DNA from 2 places in the Streptomyces sp. NPDC001137 genome. Region 2 is predicted to be linked to the other one. Evidence: riboswitches for the same ligand, from Rfam matches in the RefSeq annotation. Region 2 holds a riboswitch; the other holds the start of a gene.

Region 1 (7,374 bases), on a different contig from region 2:
CGGCTGGTGTTCTACGCAAGCCAGCGGGGCTACTGACCCTCCCCCCAGACCCCGTCCGGGGGGACTTCAAGGGAATGTCCATGCTTCGAACACCGAGCGGCGGTGCCGGGCACGGCACCGCCGGCACGGACAGCGGTCTGATGAGCATCGGCACGGTGCTGAACGTGCTGCGCGACGAGTTCCCCGAAGTCACCATCTCCAAGATCCGTTTCCTGGAGTCGGAAGGGCTCATCGAGCCGCAGCGCACCCCGTCGGGGTATCGCAAGTTCAGCGCGGACGATGTCGAGCGCCTCGGTCACGTGCTGAGGATGCAGCGGGACCACTATCTGCCCCTCAAGGTGATCCGCGAGCATCTGGACGCCATGGAGCGCGGTGAGGCTGTCCCGCTGCCCGTCGTGGGACGTCAGCGGGACGGTGAGGCCCTGCTCGACGCGCCCGAGGGGCCCACCGCGGCTCGGATCGGGCGGGCCGAGCTGCTCGCGGCCGCCGGGATCGGCGAGCAGGAACTCGCGGAGTGGGAGTCGTACGGCCTGGTCGCCCCGCTGCCGGACGGGGCGTACGACGCGGAGACGGTGACCGTGGCCTCGCTCGTCGTGGAGCTCGGGCGGTTCGGGATCGAACCGCGGCACCTCAGGGCCATGAAAGGCGCAGCCGACCGTGAGGCCGGGCTGGTGGACCAGGTCGTGGCCCCACTGAAGCGTCACCGCAATCCGCAGACCAGGGCGCATGCCGAGGCGCGTACCAAGGAGCTGGCGGCGCTCACGGTGAAGCTGCACGCCGCCCTCGTTCAGACCGCGCTCGGGGTGCGACTGCCCTGAGTCCGACGGGTCTGCGGAGGCCGGATCGGCCTCCCGTTCCCGGCTCGACTACCCAAACGTCCCGGGCAGGTCCTAGGGTTGCTGTGTGAACGAGCTCGATGTCGTAGGTGTCCGGGTCGAAATGCCCTCCAACCAACCGATCGTGCTCCTGCGTGAAGTGGGAGGCGACCGTTACCTCCCCATCTGGATCGGGCCGGGGGAGGCGACTGCCATTGCCTTCGCCCAGCAGGGCATGGCCCCCGCACGACCGCTGACCCACGACCTGTTCAAGGACGTGCTGGAGGCCGTGGGTCAGGAGCTGACCGAAGTACGCATCACGGATCTGCGTGAGGGCGTCTTCTACGCGGAGCTGGTCTTCGCCAGCGGGGTCGAAGTCAGTGCCCGTCCGTCCGACGCCATAGCGCTGGCCCTGCGCACCGGAACGCCGATCTACGGCAGCGACGGCGTGCTGGACGACGCAGGCATCGCGATTCCGGATGAGCAGGAGGACGAGGTGGAGAAGTTCCGCGAGTTCCTCGACCAGATCTCGCCGGAGGACTTCGGGACGAGCAGCCAGTGAGGCGTGGTCGGCCCGTGCGGAGCCGGATTCCGCAGTGGGCCGCTTCGCCGCCGGTCACGGCTCATATGCCGGCAAGTGCCAACGGCCAGTGAGAGCGTCCTGCGGTCCCCTCCGAGCGCATTCGGCTAGCCTTTCCCCGCGGTGGGGTGCGGGAAACCACTCTTAGGGTGATTATCACCCGGCGTGCCGAGTGTGGCGATCGTTGACGCACCCCTGGTGACTGCCTACCGTCGAGATGGCAGGTCAAGGACGGAGGTCGGCGTGAGAAGCAGCGGCGACGGTACGGCTGGGGGTGGCCCCGGACGCAGTCTCGGGGAGAGCGGTCCGTACCCTCCCCCGAGCTCTCAACTTCGTTCGAGTTGGGGGGACCCCCATCCCGGCAGCGCGGCCGATCACGCTCCGCAGCGGCCGGCGGCCGTGCCGAGCAGCGGAGGGGCGGCGTCCATGGCGTCCGAGCAGATCGGCTATCGCGGTCCGACGGCCTGTGCGGCCGCCGGCATCACCTATCGGCAACTGGACTACTGGGCCCGTACCGGGCTCGTCGAGCCGAGCGTGCGGCCCGCCTACGGGTCGGGCACGCAGCGGCTGTACAGCTTCCGGGACGTCGTCGTCCTGAAGATCGTCAAGCGGTTCCTGGACACCGGGGTGTCGCTGCAGAACATCCGCACCGCGGTGATGCACCTGCGTGAGCGGGGCTTCCGGGATCTGGAGCGCATGACGCTGATGAGCGACGGCGCCACGGTCTACGAGTGCACCTCGCCCGACGAGGTCCACGCGCTGCTCCAGGGCGGCCAGGGGATCTTCGGGATCGCTGTCGGCGTGGTGTGGCGGGACGTGGACAGTGCGCTGTCGCAGCTGCACGGCGAGCGGATCGACACCGGTGAGACCCTGGTCGGGCACAACCCGGCGGACGAGCTCGCACGCCGCCGTAACCGGGCGGTCTGACCGCGTCCACGCGGCTTCTCGGAGCCCTTGGGCGCTCGTAGGACGGCATTGTCAGTGGCGTAGGGCAGCATCGGAGATGTGAGAAACGCGCCCACGATCCTGCATCTCGACATGGATGCCTTCTACGCCTCGGCGGAGCAGGCATCCAAGCCGAGTCTGCGCGGGAAAGCCGTGATCGTGGGCGGGCTCGGGCCGCGCGGGGTGGTCGCCACCGCTTCGTACGAGGCGCGGGTCTTCGGGGTGCGGTCGGCGATGCCGATGGCGCAGGCGCGGCGGCTGGCACCGAACGCCGCGTATCTGGTGCCGCGCTTCGGGTTCTACCGGTCGATCAGCGAGCAGGTCATGGGGCTGCTGCATTCGCTGTCGCCGCTGGTGGAGCCGCTGAGCCTGGACGAGGCCTTCGTGGACCTGGAGGCCGGGGAGGCGGCCTGGGACGCGGCGTCGGCACGGCTGGTGGGGGAGAAGCTGCGCGCGGACATACGGGCGGACACGGGGCTCACCGGGTCCGTGGGCCTTGCCGCCTGCAAGATGCTCGCGAAGATCGCCTCCGAGGAGGCCAAGCCGAACGGGCTGGTTCTGGTCGAGCCCGGGACCGAGCGGGCCAAGCTGGGACCGATGTCGGTGCGGATGCTGCCAGGGGTGGGGCCGGCGACGGGGGACCACCTGCGGCGGGCCGGCATCACCACGGTCGACGAGATCGCCGAGGCCGGTGAGGACGAGCTCGTCCGGCTGCTGGGCAAGGCCCATGGGCACGCGTTGTACGCCATGGCGCTGGCGCACGACGACCGGCCCGTGGTGGCCGAGCGGGAGGCCAAGTCGGTATCGGTCGAGGACACGTACGACGTGGACATCCACGACCGGGTCAGGGTGGGGCTGGAGGTGCAGCGGCTGGCCGACCGGTGTGTGCGGCGGTTGCGGGGCGCGGGTCTTTCGGGGCGGACCATCGTGCTGAAGGTGCGGCGCTACGACTTCTCGACGCTGACTCGTTCCGAGACGCTGCGCGGGCCGACGGACGATCCGGGGGTGGTGCGGGAGGCTGCCGCCCGGCTGCTGGATTCGGTGGACACCACGGGGGGTGTGCGGTTGCTGGGGGTCGGGGTCAGCGGGCTGGCCGACTACACGCAGGAGGATCTGTTCGCGCAGGCCGCCGGGGAAGGCATGGAACATGCGGCGGACGAGGCGGACGAGGAGCCCGTCGAGGAGCGGCAGGTGGCTGTCGAGCGGCGGTGGCCCGCCGGACACGATGTGCGGCATGCCGAGTTCGGGCACGGGTGGGTGCAGGGAAGTGGGCTCGGGCGGGTGACCGTGCGCTTCGAGACGCCGGATTCGGAGCCGGGGCGGGTCCGGACGTTTCGCACCGACGACCCTGAGCTGGAGCCGGCGGACCCGTTGCCGCTGGTGGCGGCGAGACCCGGGGCCGCCGTGCCTGGGGGCGGCGCCTGATCGGGGGTGGTGCCGGTCCGCGCGGGGGCCGGGCGCGGTGGCGGGGGTGGGTCAGTGCCTGTCGTCTGGATCAGGTCGGCTGCAGGGAACTACGCCTTGCGGCCGCCCCGAGGGGGCATGGGGCCCGCTTGAGCGAAGCCGGGAGTGGGGGAGGGATCGTGCAGCTGCAAGGCCAAGGAGGCCGTGGCATCAGCCGCTGCCGCGGTGCATGCCGCGGAGCGCCGGTATGCGGGCGGGGCGAGCCCCGCCGCCTCGCCGAGTTCGCGGACGAGGTGTCCGCCGGCTTCGGCCGCCCCGTCCGGCCCGATCTGCCCGCAGGCGACCGACGACGACATGGCCAGGGATCCTTCCACCATTGAGGCAGCAGGGGGGAGGGCGAGTCAGGGCCGACGAGGCCTAGTTGGTCCGAGGGGCAGGCTCTAGGCGTCCGCGTCCTCCGTGCCCGCCAGCTTGCCGAAGTCGCGGTCCGGGAAGGGGGAGGAAGCGGGGATGTCCAGACCGTAGTGGTGGTAGAGCTGGAGCTCCTGTTCGGGGGAGAGGTGGCGGCCGACGCCGAAGTCGGGGGCGTCCTTGATCAGGGACCGGTCGAAGGGGACGTGGAGGGTGCCCTCGATCAGTTCGCTCGGTTCCAGGGGGACGAAGGCGTCCCGGGAGAACAGGCCGGTGCGTATGGCCGCCCACTCCGGCACACCGGTCGCGTCGTCGAGGTAGACCTCGTCGATGGTGCCCAGCTTGGTGCCATTGCGGTCGAACGCCTTGCGGCCGATCAGGTTGCGCGGATCGATGTCGGTCTGCACGGGCCCTCCACTTGGTCGCAACTCATCCGTAAGCACTACAAAAGAGCACATTGGTGATGGCGGCCACTCGAAGGATCGGATGTTGTGCTCGCTGGTAGGCTGACAGCGGCTGCTGACCCCGTGCGGGAGAGTCCTCCAGACATCATCGGAGGCGCCGAAGGAGCAAATCCTCCCCGGAATCTCTCAGGCTCACGTACCGCGCGGACGAGGTCACTCTGGAAAGCAGGGCGGGTGTCGACGGCTCCCGCTCTCACCGACGGTGAAAGCCGGATGCCCTCGGGTGATCCGGTGAAGCTCTCAGGTTGAGATGACAGAGGGGGAGGCCGTTCGGGTACCCGTGCCGTGGTGCCCCTCGAAGGTCGTGTCTGACCAGGAGGCCTCCGCAATGACCGCCCATCGCATTCCGCTCTCCGAGCTCGAACAGGGAATCCCGTTCGAGCAGCGCCATATCGGGCCTGACCAAGAGGCTCGGGCCAAGATGCTCGCGCACGTCGGATACGGCTCGCTGGACGAGCTCACCGCCGCCGCGGTGCCGGATGTCATCAAGAACTCGGATGCGCTGGAACTGCCGGGTGCGCGTACCGAGGCCGAGGTGCTGGCCGAGCTGCGCTCGCTCGCCGACCGCAACCAGGTGCTCGACTCCATGATCGGGCTCGGGTACTACGGGACCTTCACCCCGCCCGTCATCCTGCGCAATGTGATGGAGAACCCCGCTTGGTACACGGCTTACACGCCCTACCAGCCCGAGATCTCCCAGGGGCGGCTCGAGGCCCTGCTCAATTTCCAGACCATGGTCGCCGATCTGACCGGGCTGCCCACCTCCGGAGCCTCCCTGCTCGACGAGGGGACGGCCGCCGCCGAGGCGATGGCGCTGTCCCGGAGGATGGGCAGGAACAAGAAGGGTCTGTTCCTGGTCGACGCGGACGTGCTGCCACAGACCATCGCCGTGATCGAGACCCGCGCCGAGCCGACCGGCGTGGAGGTCGTGGTCGCCGATCTGAGCGACGGCATTCCGGCCGAGGTCGCCGGGCGTGAGATCAACGGTGTGCTCGTCCAGTACCCCGGCGCTTCCGGCGTCGTACGCGACCTCAAGCCGCTCATAGACCAGGCGCACGAGCTCGGTGCGCTCGTCACGGTCGCCGCCGATCTGCTGGCGCTGACGCTGCTGAAGTCGCCCGGGGAGCTCGGCGCGGACATCGCGGTCGGGACCACGCAGCGCTTCGGTGTGCCGATGGGCTTCGGCGGGCCGCACGCGGGTTACATGGCGGTGCACGAGAAGTTCGCACGCAGCCTGCCCGGGCGGCTGGTGGGCGTGTCCGTGGACGCGGACGGGCACAAGGCGTACCGGCTCGCACTGCAGACCCGTGAGCAGCACATCCGGCGGGAGAAGGCCACCAGCAACATCTGTACGGCCCAGGTGCTGCTCGCCGTCATGGCGGGGATGTACGCCGTGTACCACGGGCCCGAGGGGCTCAAGGCGATCGCGCGGCGCACCCACCGGTACGCCACGATCCTTGCCGCGGGGCTTCGGGCCGGTGGTGCCGAGGTCGTGCACGGCTCGTACTTCGACACGCTCACCGTGCGGGTGCCGGGCCGCGCCGCCGAGGTGGTGGCCGCCGCACGGGAGAACGGAGTCAACCTTCACCTGGTCGACACCGACCACGTCTCGATCGCCTGCGACGAGACCACCGCGCGGGCCCAACTGGGCGCCGTGTGGACCGCGTTCGGGATCGAGGGCGACATCGAGGCGCTGGACGCGGCGACCGAGGACTCCCTGCCCGCAGGGCTGCTGCGCACCGACGACTACCTCACCCACCCGGTCTTCCAGGAGCACCGCTCCGAGACCGCGATGCTGCGCTACCTGCGCCGCCTCGCCGACCGTGACTACGCGCTCGACCGGGGCATGATCCCGCTGGGCTCCTGCACCATGAAGCTCAACGCGACCACCGAGATGGAGCCGGTGACCTGGCCCGAGTTCGGGCAGCTGCACCCCTTCGCGCCCGCCGAGCAGGCGCAGGGCTACCTCACCCTCATCCGTGAACTCGAGGAGCGGCTCGCCGAGGTCACCGGGTACGACAAGGTTTCCCTGCAGCCCAACGCCGGATCGCAGGGCGAGCTGGCCGGACTGCTCGCCGTACGCGGATATCACCGGGCCAACGGGGACGAGCAGCGGACCGTGTGTCTGATTCCGTCGTCCGCGCACGGCACGAACGCCGCCAGTGCCGTGATGGCGGGGATGAAGGTCGTCGTCGTGAAGACCGCCGAGGACGGCGAGATCGACGTCGAGGACCTGCGGGCGAAGATCGAGCAGTACCGCGACGAGCTCGCGGTGCTGATGATCACGTACCCCTCGACGCACGGTGTGTTCGAGGAGCATGTCGCCGACATCTGCGCGCAGGTGCACGAGGCCGGCGGGCAGGTGTACGTCGACGGGGCCAACCTCAACGCTCTTGTGGGGCTTGCCAAGCCGGGGCACTTCGGCGGTGACGTCTCGCACCTGAACCTGCACAAGACTTTCTGCATCCCGCACGGCGGCGGTGGTCCGGGCGTCGGGCCGGTGGGCGTGAGGGCGCACCTGGCGCCGTATCTGCCGAACCACCCGATGCAGCCGGCCGCGGGACCGGCAACGGGTGTCGGGCCGATCTCCGCGGCTCCCTGGGGTTCCGCGGGCATCCTGCCGATCTCGTGGGCCTACGTCCGGCTCATGGGCGGCGAGGGGCTGAAGCGGGCCACGCAGGTGGCCGTGCTGAGCGCCAACTACATCGCCAAGCGCCTTGAGCCGCACTACCCCGTGCTCTACACCGGTCCGGGC
Region 2 (7,374 bases):
ACTGCTTGCCGGAGAAGTTCAGCCGCATCCCGTGGGTGAGGTGGCCGCCGTGCGCCAGGTCCAGGCCCAGGATGGTGTCGCCGGGCTGGGCCAGCGCGAACAGCGCGGCCTGGTTGGCGGAGGCACCCGAGTGCGGCTGCACGTTGGCGTACTCGGCGCCGAACAGCTCCTTGACCCGGTCGATGGCGATCTGCTCGGCGACGTCCACGTGCTCGCAGCCGCCGTAGTAGCGCCGTCCCGGATAGCCCTCGGCGTACTTGTTGGTCAGGACCGAGCCCTGGGCCTCCATCACCGCCAGCGGCGCGAAGTTCTCCGAGGCGATCATCTCGAGCGTCGACTGCTGGCGGTGCAGCTCGGCGTCGACCGCGGCGGCGATGTCCGGGTCGAGCTCGTGCAGGGGCGTGTTCAGTACGGACATGCGTCTACGGCTCCTCAGCCGGCGTTCTGGGCGGTGTACTCGTCGGCGGAGAGCAGATCGGCCGGCTCCTGGGTGACACGGACCTTGAAGAGCCAACCGCCCTCGAAGGGGGCCGAGTTGACCAGGGACGGGTCGTTCACCACGTCCTCGTTGATCTCGGTGACCTCACCGGTGACGGGGGAGTACAGGTCGCTGACCGACTTGGTCGACTCCAGCTCGCCGCAGGTCTCGCCCGCGGTCACGGCGGAGCCCACCTCGGGAAGCTGGGCGTACACGACATCGCCGAGCGCGTTGGCCGCGAACTCCGTGATGCCGACCGTCGAGACGCCGTCCTCGGCGGCCGACAGCCACTCGTGCTCCTTGCTGTAACGCAGCTGCTGGGGGTTGCTCATGGCCTGGATTCTCCTGTACGCGGTGGAGTGGTGATGAATGGGGGAGTGCTGAAAACGCGTGTGAGCAGCGAAAATGTGCGCGGGGTCACGTCCGGGGACGGCGCCCCCTCGCCCAGTCTCGGTCAGTGTCTACTTCTGCCGCTTGTAGAACGGCAGCGCCACGACCTCGTACGGCTCGTGACTGCCCCGGATGTCCACGCCGACACCCGCGGTACCCGGCGCCGAGTGCGCGGCGTCCACGTACGCCATCGCGATCGGCTTGCCCAGCGTGGGGGAGGGGGCGCCGGAGGTGACCTCGCCGATCACCTCGCCGCCCGCGACGACGGCGTACCCGGCGCGCGGGACCCGACGGCCCTCGGCGACCAGGCCGACGAGGACGCGCGGCGGGTTCTCCGCAGCCCTGGCGGCCGCCTCCTGGAGCGCCTCGCGCCCCACGAAGTCGCCCTCCTTCTCGAACTTCACCACCCGGCCGAGCCCGGCGTCGAACGGCGTGAGCGAGGTGGACAGTTCATGCCCGTACAGCGGCATGCCCGCCTCCAGGCGCAGCGTGTCGCGGCAGGACAGTCCGCAGGGCACCAGCCCGACGGGCGCTCCCGCCTCGGTCAGCGCCTGCCACAGCTTCTCCGCGTCACCGGGGGCGACGAACAGCTCGAAGCCGTCCTCACCGGTGTAGCCGGTGCGCGCGATGAGGGCGGGGACGCCGGCGACGGTGCCGGGCAGGCCGGCGTAGTACTTGAGGCCGTCGAGGTCGGCGTCGGTGAGCGACTTCAGGATGCCGGGGGACTCGGGGCCCTGCACGGCGATCAGCGCGTAGTTGTCCCGGTCGTCGCGCACCTCGGCGTCGAAGCCGGCCGAACGCTCCACCAGCGCGTCCAGCACCACCTGGGCGTTGGAGGCGTTGGCGACGACCAAGTATTCGGTCTCCGCGAGCCGGTAGACGATCAGGTCGTCGAGGATGCCGCCGTCGGCCCGGCAGATCATGGTGTAGCGGGCGCGGCCGACGCCGACGGAGGCGATGTTGCCGACCAGGGCGAAGTTCAGGAGCTGGGCGGCCTGCGGGCCGGTGACGGTGATCTCGCCCATGTGGGAGAGGTCGAAGAGTCCGGCCTTCGTGCGTACGGCGAGGTGCTCGTCGCGCTCGGAGCCGTAGCGCAGGGGCATGTCCCAGCCGGCGAAGTCGGTCATCGTCGCACCGAGCGAGCGATGCAGGGCATCGAGCGCGGTGTGACGGGGTGCGGTGCTGCTCATCGGACGGTCGTCTCCCAGGGCGAATGCAGACGGGCGAGGTCGTTCCTCCCCATCTGTCATCGGAACCTGAGAGGTTCGCCATGAAGTCATGGCTTGCACCTTGGGTGGGGCCACCGGATGAGGTGGCCCGCTTTTCAGATGTGCCTCGCCCGCGCGGTAACGGGGCCTGAGAGATTCAAGGGAGGGACTTGCTCCTTCGGCGCCCCGGCGACACAGAGGTACTGCCGGGGACTCTCCCGCGCGGATTCAAACGGCCGGTATGCAGTTGGCGCGCACATCATTGCACGCCTCGTGCGTGTGCGGCAGGGTCCCATCTTGTAACGGGGCTGTGGCCGGAACCGAACGCAACCGCGAGAGATCGTGCATTACCTTCTCTTTACATTAGGTGGGGAGAACCTTTCCTGACCCCGCGGGGAGGACGATCACGGTGAACAGGACCACGGTGTACGCCACGACCTCGGCTGTCGCGCTGCCCCAGCAGCCCGTGGCCCCGGCCGGGGAGGCAGGCCCCCACGCTCGGCTGCGCTCGCACGGGGGAACCCCCATGGCACCCGTGGTCCGCGACCTGCGCGACCGCTCGGGGCACAGCCCGCACGCCCTGCTGTTCGGCCCCCGAGACCTCGTGGTGGTCACCGGCCTGCCCGGCAGCGGCAAGTCCACGCTGATGGAGCGCGCGGTCCGCGGCATCCGCATCGACTCCCAGGACGCCCGGGACCGCTGGGAGGCCCGCACGCCCCGCTTCCTGCCCTACGCGCTCTACCGCCCCCTCGTCCGCCTCGCCCACTACGCCGGACTGCGCCGCGCCCTGCGCAGCGGCGAAGGGGTCGTCGTGCACGACTGCGGTACGCAGGCCTGGGTGCGCGGCTGGCTGGCGCGCGAGGCCCGCCGCCGCGGCGGCACCCTGCATCTGCTGCTGCTCGACGTCACGCCCGGCACGGCCCTGGACGGCCAGCGCGAGCGCGGCCGCGGCGTCTCGCGCTACGCCTTCCTGCGTCACCGCACGGCAGCGGCCCGGCTGATCCGCGCGGTGGAGCGGGGGGACCTGCCCGAGGGCGTCGGCTCGGCGGTGCTGCTGGACCGGGACGCGGCGGACGTGCTGCGCAGAATCGGTTTCGCGGGCTGACGCACGGACCAACCCCTTTGTCCGCCCCACCCGCTAGCCTTTCCAGCCACAGCAGTGGTTCTCAGCAGGCGGTCGGACACAGATGGACTTCGCAGCGGATCTCCCCGCGGACTTTCCCATGCAGACGCACCCCCATCCGCACGGCGGTTGGCCCGGCAACGAGCTGGAGGAGGTGCTGTCGGCCTCCCTCGGCATACCCTCGGCGGGCGGCCGGATCCTCGAGGTGCTCGGCCGCAGCTTCCTCTGGGTGCCGCTGCCGAACGGCGGCGACCTGAACAGCGGCCCCCTCGACCTGCCCACGCTGGAGATCGAGGGCCAGGCCTACGTGCCGGTCTTCAGCTCCGAGGAGCAGTTCCGGCAGGTCGTCGGCCCCCACATGGCGTACACGATCGCCCCGGCCGTCGAGTTCGCCCGCGGACTGCCCCCGCAGGTCGGTCTCGCCGTGAACCCGGACGGGGTGATCGGCATCCCGCTCCCGCCGGCCGCCGTCGCCGAACTCTGCCGCGTGGGCCGCACCCCGCTGGACGGCCCCGCCTCCGGCGGCCGGGTCCGGCTCTTCGAGCCGGACTGGCAGGACGACCCGATCGACTTCCTCGCCGCGGCCTCCGCCGAGTTCGCCGAGACGGGCGTGGTCGTCACGGCCCGCCGCTGCCTCGCCGCCGTCGAGACGGCCGACCCGGTCATGTTCGTGGGCGTCGAACTCTCCCAGCGGGAGGGTGACATCAGGGCGCTCCCCCTGGAGGCCCTGAGCAGGGCCATCACCAGGATCCCCACCCAGTGGCCGGTCAACCTGGTCCTCCTCGACGTGACGGACGACCCGGTGGCGATGTGGATGCGCGAACAGGTGCGCCCCTTCTATACGAGGGATCACCTGTAAGTGCTGTCAGGGGGAACGGACCACCAAATCCCGAGCTCCCGGGCGCTTAAGCTGTTGGCATACGCGGGGCAACCACCAGAAGGGGCACACACGTGAGCGCCAGCACCACGACCGGGACGGTCGAGAACATGCTGCGCCAGGTGACGCCAGGGCGCTACGACGCCTACGAGGCACTCCTCCGCGCACTCGCGACGCCCGGCTCCGGCCAGGTCTGGATGCTCCTGTGGCACGGCCAGGCGGGCTCCCCGGACGCCCAGTACGGAAACATGGAGGTCGACGGCTACGGCTACGCCCCGTGCGTCACCTCCGCCCAGGAACTCTCGGCCAGCGGCTGGAACAGGTCGTACGAGGTGGTCGACGGCCTTGACGTCGCCCGGACCCTGTACCCCGACCACTTCGGCCTCTGGCTCAACCCGCACGCACCGGGCGGTGGCGTGGGCATTCCCTGGCTGGACCTCCGCCGTATCGCCACCGGTCTGGAGCGCCAGGCGGCCGGCCCGCTGCGGATGTCGGAACCCACGATCGAGATCCCGCAGTTCTACGCCCTGCTCGCGCAGAACGCCCACCGCACCCCGGCCGTCCGCTCGTTGCGCCGCGCCTGGGTGCAGCCGGCGCTCGGGGCGCCGTATCTCGCCATCGGGCTCGACGTGTACGACACCAGCCCGCCCGCGGTGGACTCGGTGCGGGCGATGATGCAGCAGTCCATCGGCGCCGTCCCGGACGGACTGCCGGTGTCGACGGTGGCGATGTCGGACGAGTACGACCCCGTCGCGCTGTGGATGCGCGCGAGTGCCCGCCCCTTCTACGACCGCGAGGCCCACGTGGCCGCTCCGGCCCAGGCTCCGGCGGGCGGGTACGGCTACCCCGGTCCCGGGGCGTACTGAGGCCGAACCTGCCCGGCGCGGTCGCTCGGTTTTTCGCTCCAGCTCTGCGTTTCTCCGGGTGTTGCGAGGTTCGTCATGAAAACAAAATCCGGGTGAGCGGAAAATGAATTCTTCCGCTCACCCGGATGTTCCCCGTGTATTCCCCCGTGGTCAGCTCCCGGTCGGCGTCACGGCTTCGGCGTGCAGCCGTCGGTGCTCGTGGTCTGGCATTCCGCCCAGTGTTCCGACGAGGTGATTGCGTTGAGAACGCCCATGCTCTTCACGGGAACCTGGCTGCAGTCCCCGGCCTGCCGCCACTTCTCGATCGAGAAGCGGTGGTACTCGACCAGCGGCTGCGCGTAACCCCGCTTGTGAGGGTCGACGGTCATCGTGTCGGTCACGGTGACACCCGCGGCGGCCGTCTTGGTGACCGTGTAGTTGGTCTTGGCGTTCACCTCGGCGATGCCCCAGCTCACACTGGCGCCGCCTTCTACGCTCCAGCCGGAAGACCTCGTGGTGCTCGTCGTCTCCGCGATCGTGAGCGTGGAGGGGTGCGAGCTGCTGTTGTACTTGCTGCGGACGGGGCCGCGTGCCGCGTAGGAGCCGCCCGACAGCTTGCTCACTTCGTAATAGGTGAAGGGCTCGCAGTGCGAGGAAGGCCGCGCTGCCGCCGCAGTCGCCGTCGCGGGGACAATGGCAAAACTTCCGGCGATCAGAGCGGCGCTCGTCGCAACCGAATAGAGAGTGCGCTTCTTCATTTTCTTCACTTTTCTTCCCCGTTTCTTCCAGACCTGGTCAGTTGGCCTTGGAACTGTGGTGGCGGCAATGAAACTAGCCGTGCCGAATTGGTCCGGCAAGCATGTTGGTTTGGAGTTTTCAGCGGAATCCTCAGGGGAACCTCAGATTCGCAAAGGGCTGGAAAAATTGATTTGCGGCTAAGGGTTTCAATTGTCCGCTCTATGGGCGGGCGGTAAGTGGAGGGGAAGGGGTGAACCGGACATGGCAGCGGCTGGGTGTGACGTCGGTCACCCTCTCGTGCGCCCGGCTTGTGTCGCCCGGGCGTCCATCGCTGTGCCGTCGCCACTGGTTCTGCTGTCGGATCCGAGATCTATCTTCGCGCGTAGATAGTAGAGGAAAGGATCAAACATCCCTTTTGTCTCATGTGGCTCTGTCCGACCCCTGTGATTGGCCGTCCGGATAACGGAAGCTCTCAGTCGTCATCACGGTTGCGCATACTTTCTCCGTCAGGCCTGGCGCGTGATCGCGAGCGCGTTGAAGACTCCCCTCCAAAGACGCGTGGTCGGCCCATCCTCTGAGCCGGGACCGATCGGTACCCGTCGGAGGATCAACTCGACAGTTCGGCCGTAACCATCTGCGGCCACCGCGCAGCAGGTAAGCGAACCAAGCCGCCCACAGCGGCGGTACAAAGGCCGGTCACCACCGGCGAGAGGGGTCAGGTCATTGTGACCGCACCGATCGAGACCACGGGGGCGGAAGCCGGAGCGCAGCCCGAGGCCGTGCTCGCCGGCGCCAAGAAGAGCCAGATCGAGGGGCGTTCACTCACCCAGATCGCCTGGACCCGGTTCAAGCGGGACAAGGTGGCGGTGGCGGGTGGCGTCGTCGTCATCTGCCTTGTGCTGATGGCCGTGCTCGCCAAGCCGATCGAGTGGGTCTTCGGTCTCGACCCCGACAAGTTCCACCAGAACCTCATCGACCCGGCGCTGCTGGCCCCCAAGGGCGGCTGGGGCGGCATGAGCTGGTCGCACCCCCTCGGTGTGGAGCCGCAGTACGGCCGTGACATGCTCGCCCGCATCATCGACGGTTCCTGGGTCTCGCTCCTCGTCGCCGGCGGCGCCACCGTGCTGTCGGTGGTGATCGGCACTGTGCTGGGCATCGTCGCGGGGTACTACGGCGGCTGGGTGGACAGCATCGTCAGCAAGCTGATGGACACCTTCCTCGCCTTCCCGCTCCTGCTCTTCGCCATCGCCATCTCCGCCTCGGTGCAGGACGGTTTCTTCGGGCTCAACGGCCTGTCGCTGCGCATCTCCGTGCTGATCTTCGTGATCGGCTTCTTCAGCTGGCCCTACATCGGCCGTATCGTCCGCGCCCAGACCTTGAGTCTCCGGAAGCGGGAGTTCATCGAGGCGGCCCACAGTCTCGGGGCGCGTGGTCCGTACGTGCTGTTCCGTGAGCTGCTCCCCAACCTCGTCGCGCCGATCCTCGTCTACTCGACGCTGATCATCCCGACGAACATCCTCTTCGAGGCCGCGCTGAGCTTCCTCGGTGTCGGCATCGCTCCGCCGCAGGCCTCCTGGGGCGGAATGCTCAGCAATGCCGTGGATCTCTACACCGCAGATCCGCAGTACATGTTCGTGCCCGGACTGGCGATCTTCATCACCGTCCTGGCCTTCAATCTGCTGGGTGACGGGCTGCGTGATGCGCTCGATCCTCGC

Evidence for each region. A riboswitch is a leader RNA that binds a small molecule or an ion and turns the genes downstream of it on or off. The one in region 2 is predicted to bind glycine.
Region 1: another riboswitch for glycine. It lies ahead of gcvP (aminomethyl-transferring glycine dehydrogenase); the one in region 2 lies ahead of gcvT (glycine cleavage system aminomethyltransferase GcvT).

The regions. Positions count from the first base shown of each region.
Region 1 covers NZ_JBEPBA010000050.1:22,629-30,002, reverse strand. Annotated here, with positions in the region: gene ABT254_RS45995 (zinc-ribbon and FHA domain-containing protein) at 1-36, shown strand, start outside; gene ftsR (transcriptional regulator FtsR) at 81-818, shown strand; gene ABT254_RS45985 (bifunctional nuclease family protein) at 904-1,377, shown strand; gene ABT254_RS45980 (MerR family transcriptional regulator) at 1,639-2,322, shown strand; gene ABT254_RS45975 (DNA polymerase IV) at 2,401-3,765, shown strand; gene ABT254_RS45970 (hypothetical protein) at 3,855-4,100, opposite strand; gene ABT254_RS45965 (PRC-barrel domain-containing protein) at 4,185-4,562, opposite strand; glycine riboswitch at 4,676-4,771, shown strand; gene gcvP (aminomethyl-transferring glycine dehydrogenase) at 4,948-7,374, shown strand, end outside.
Region 2 covers NZ_JBEPBA010000015.1:179,916-187,289, reverse strand. Annotated here, with positions in the region: gene glyA (serine hydroxymethyltransferase) at 1-418, opposite strand, end outside; gene gcvH (glycine cleavage system protein GcvH) at 433-810, opposite strand; gene gcvT (glycine cleavage system aminomethyltransferase GcvT) at 940-2,058, opposite strand; glycine riboswitch at 2,102-2,202, opposite strand; glycine riboswitch at 2,203-2,307, opposite strand; gene ABT254_RS28120 (AAA family ATPase) at 2,486-3,181, shown strand; gene ABT254_RS28115 (enhanced serine sensitivity protein SseB) at 3,264-4,058, shown strand; gene ABT254_RS28110 (enhanced serine sensitivity protein SseB C-terminal domain-containing protein) at 4,151-4,942, shown strand; gene ABT254_RS28105 (hypothetical protein) at 5,110-5,688, opposite strand; gene ABT254_RS28100 (ABC transporter permease) at 6,385-7,374, shown strand, end outside.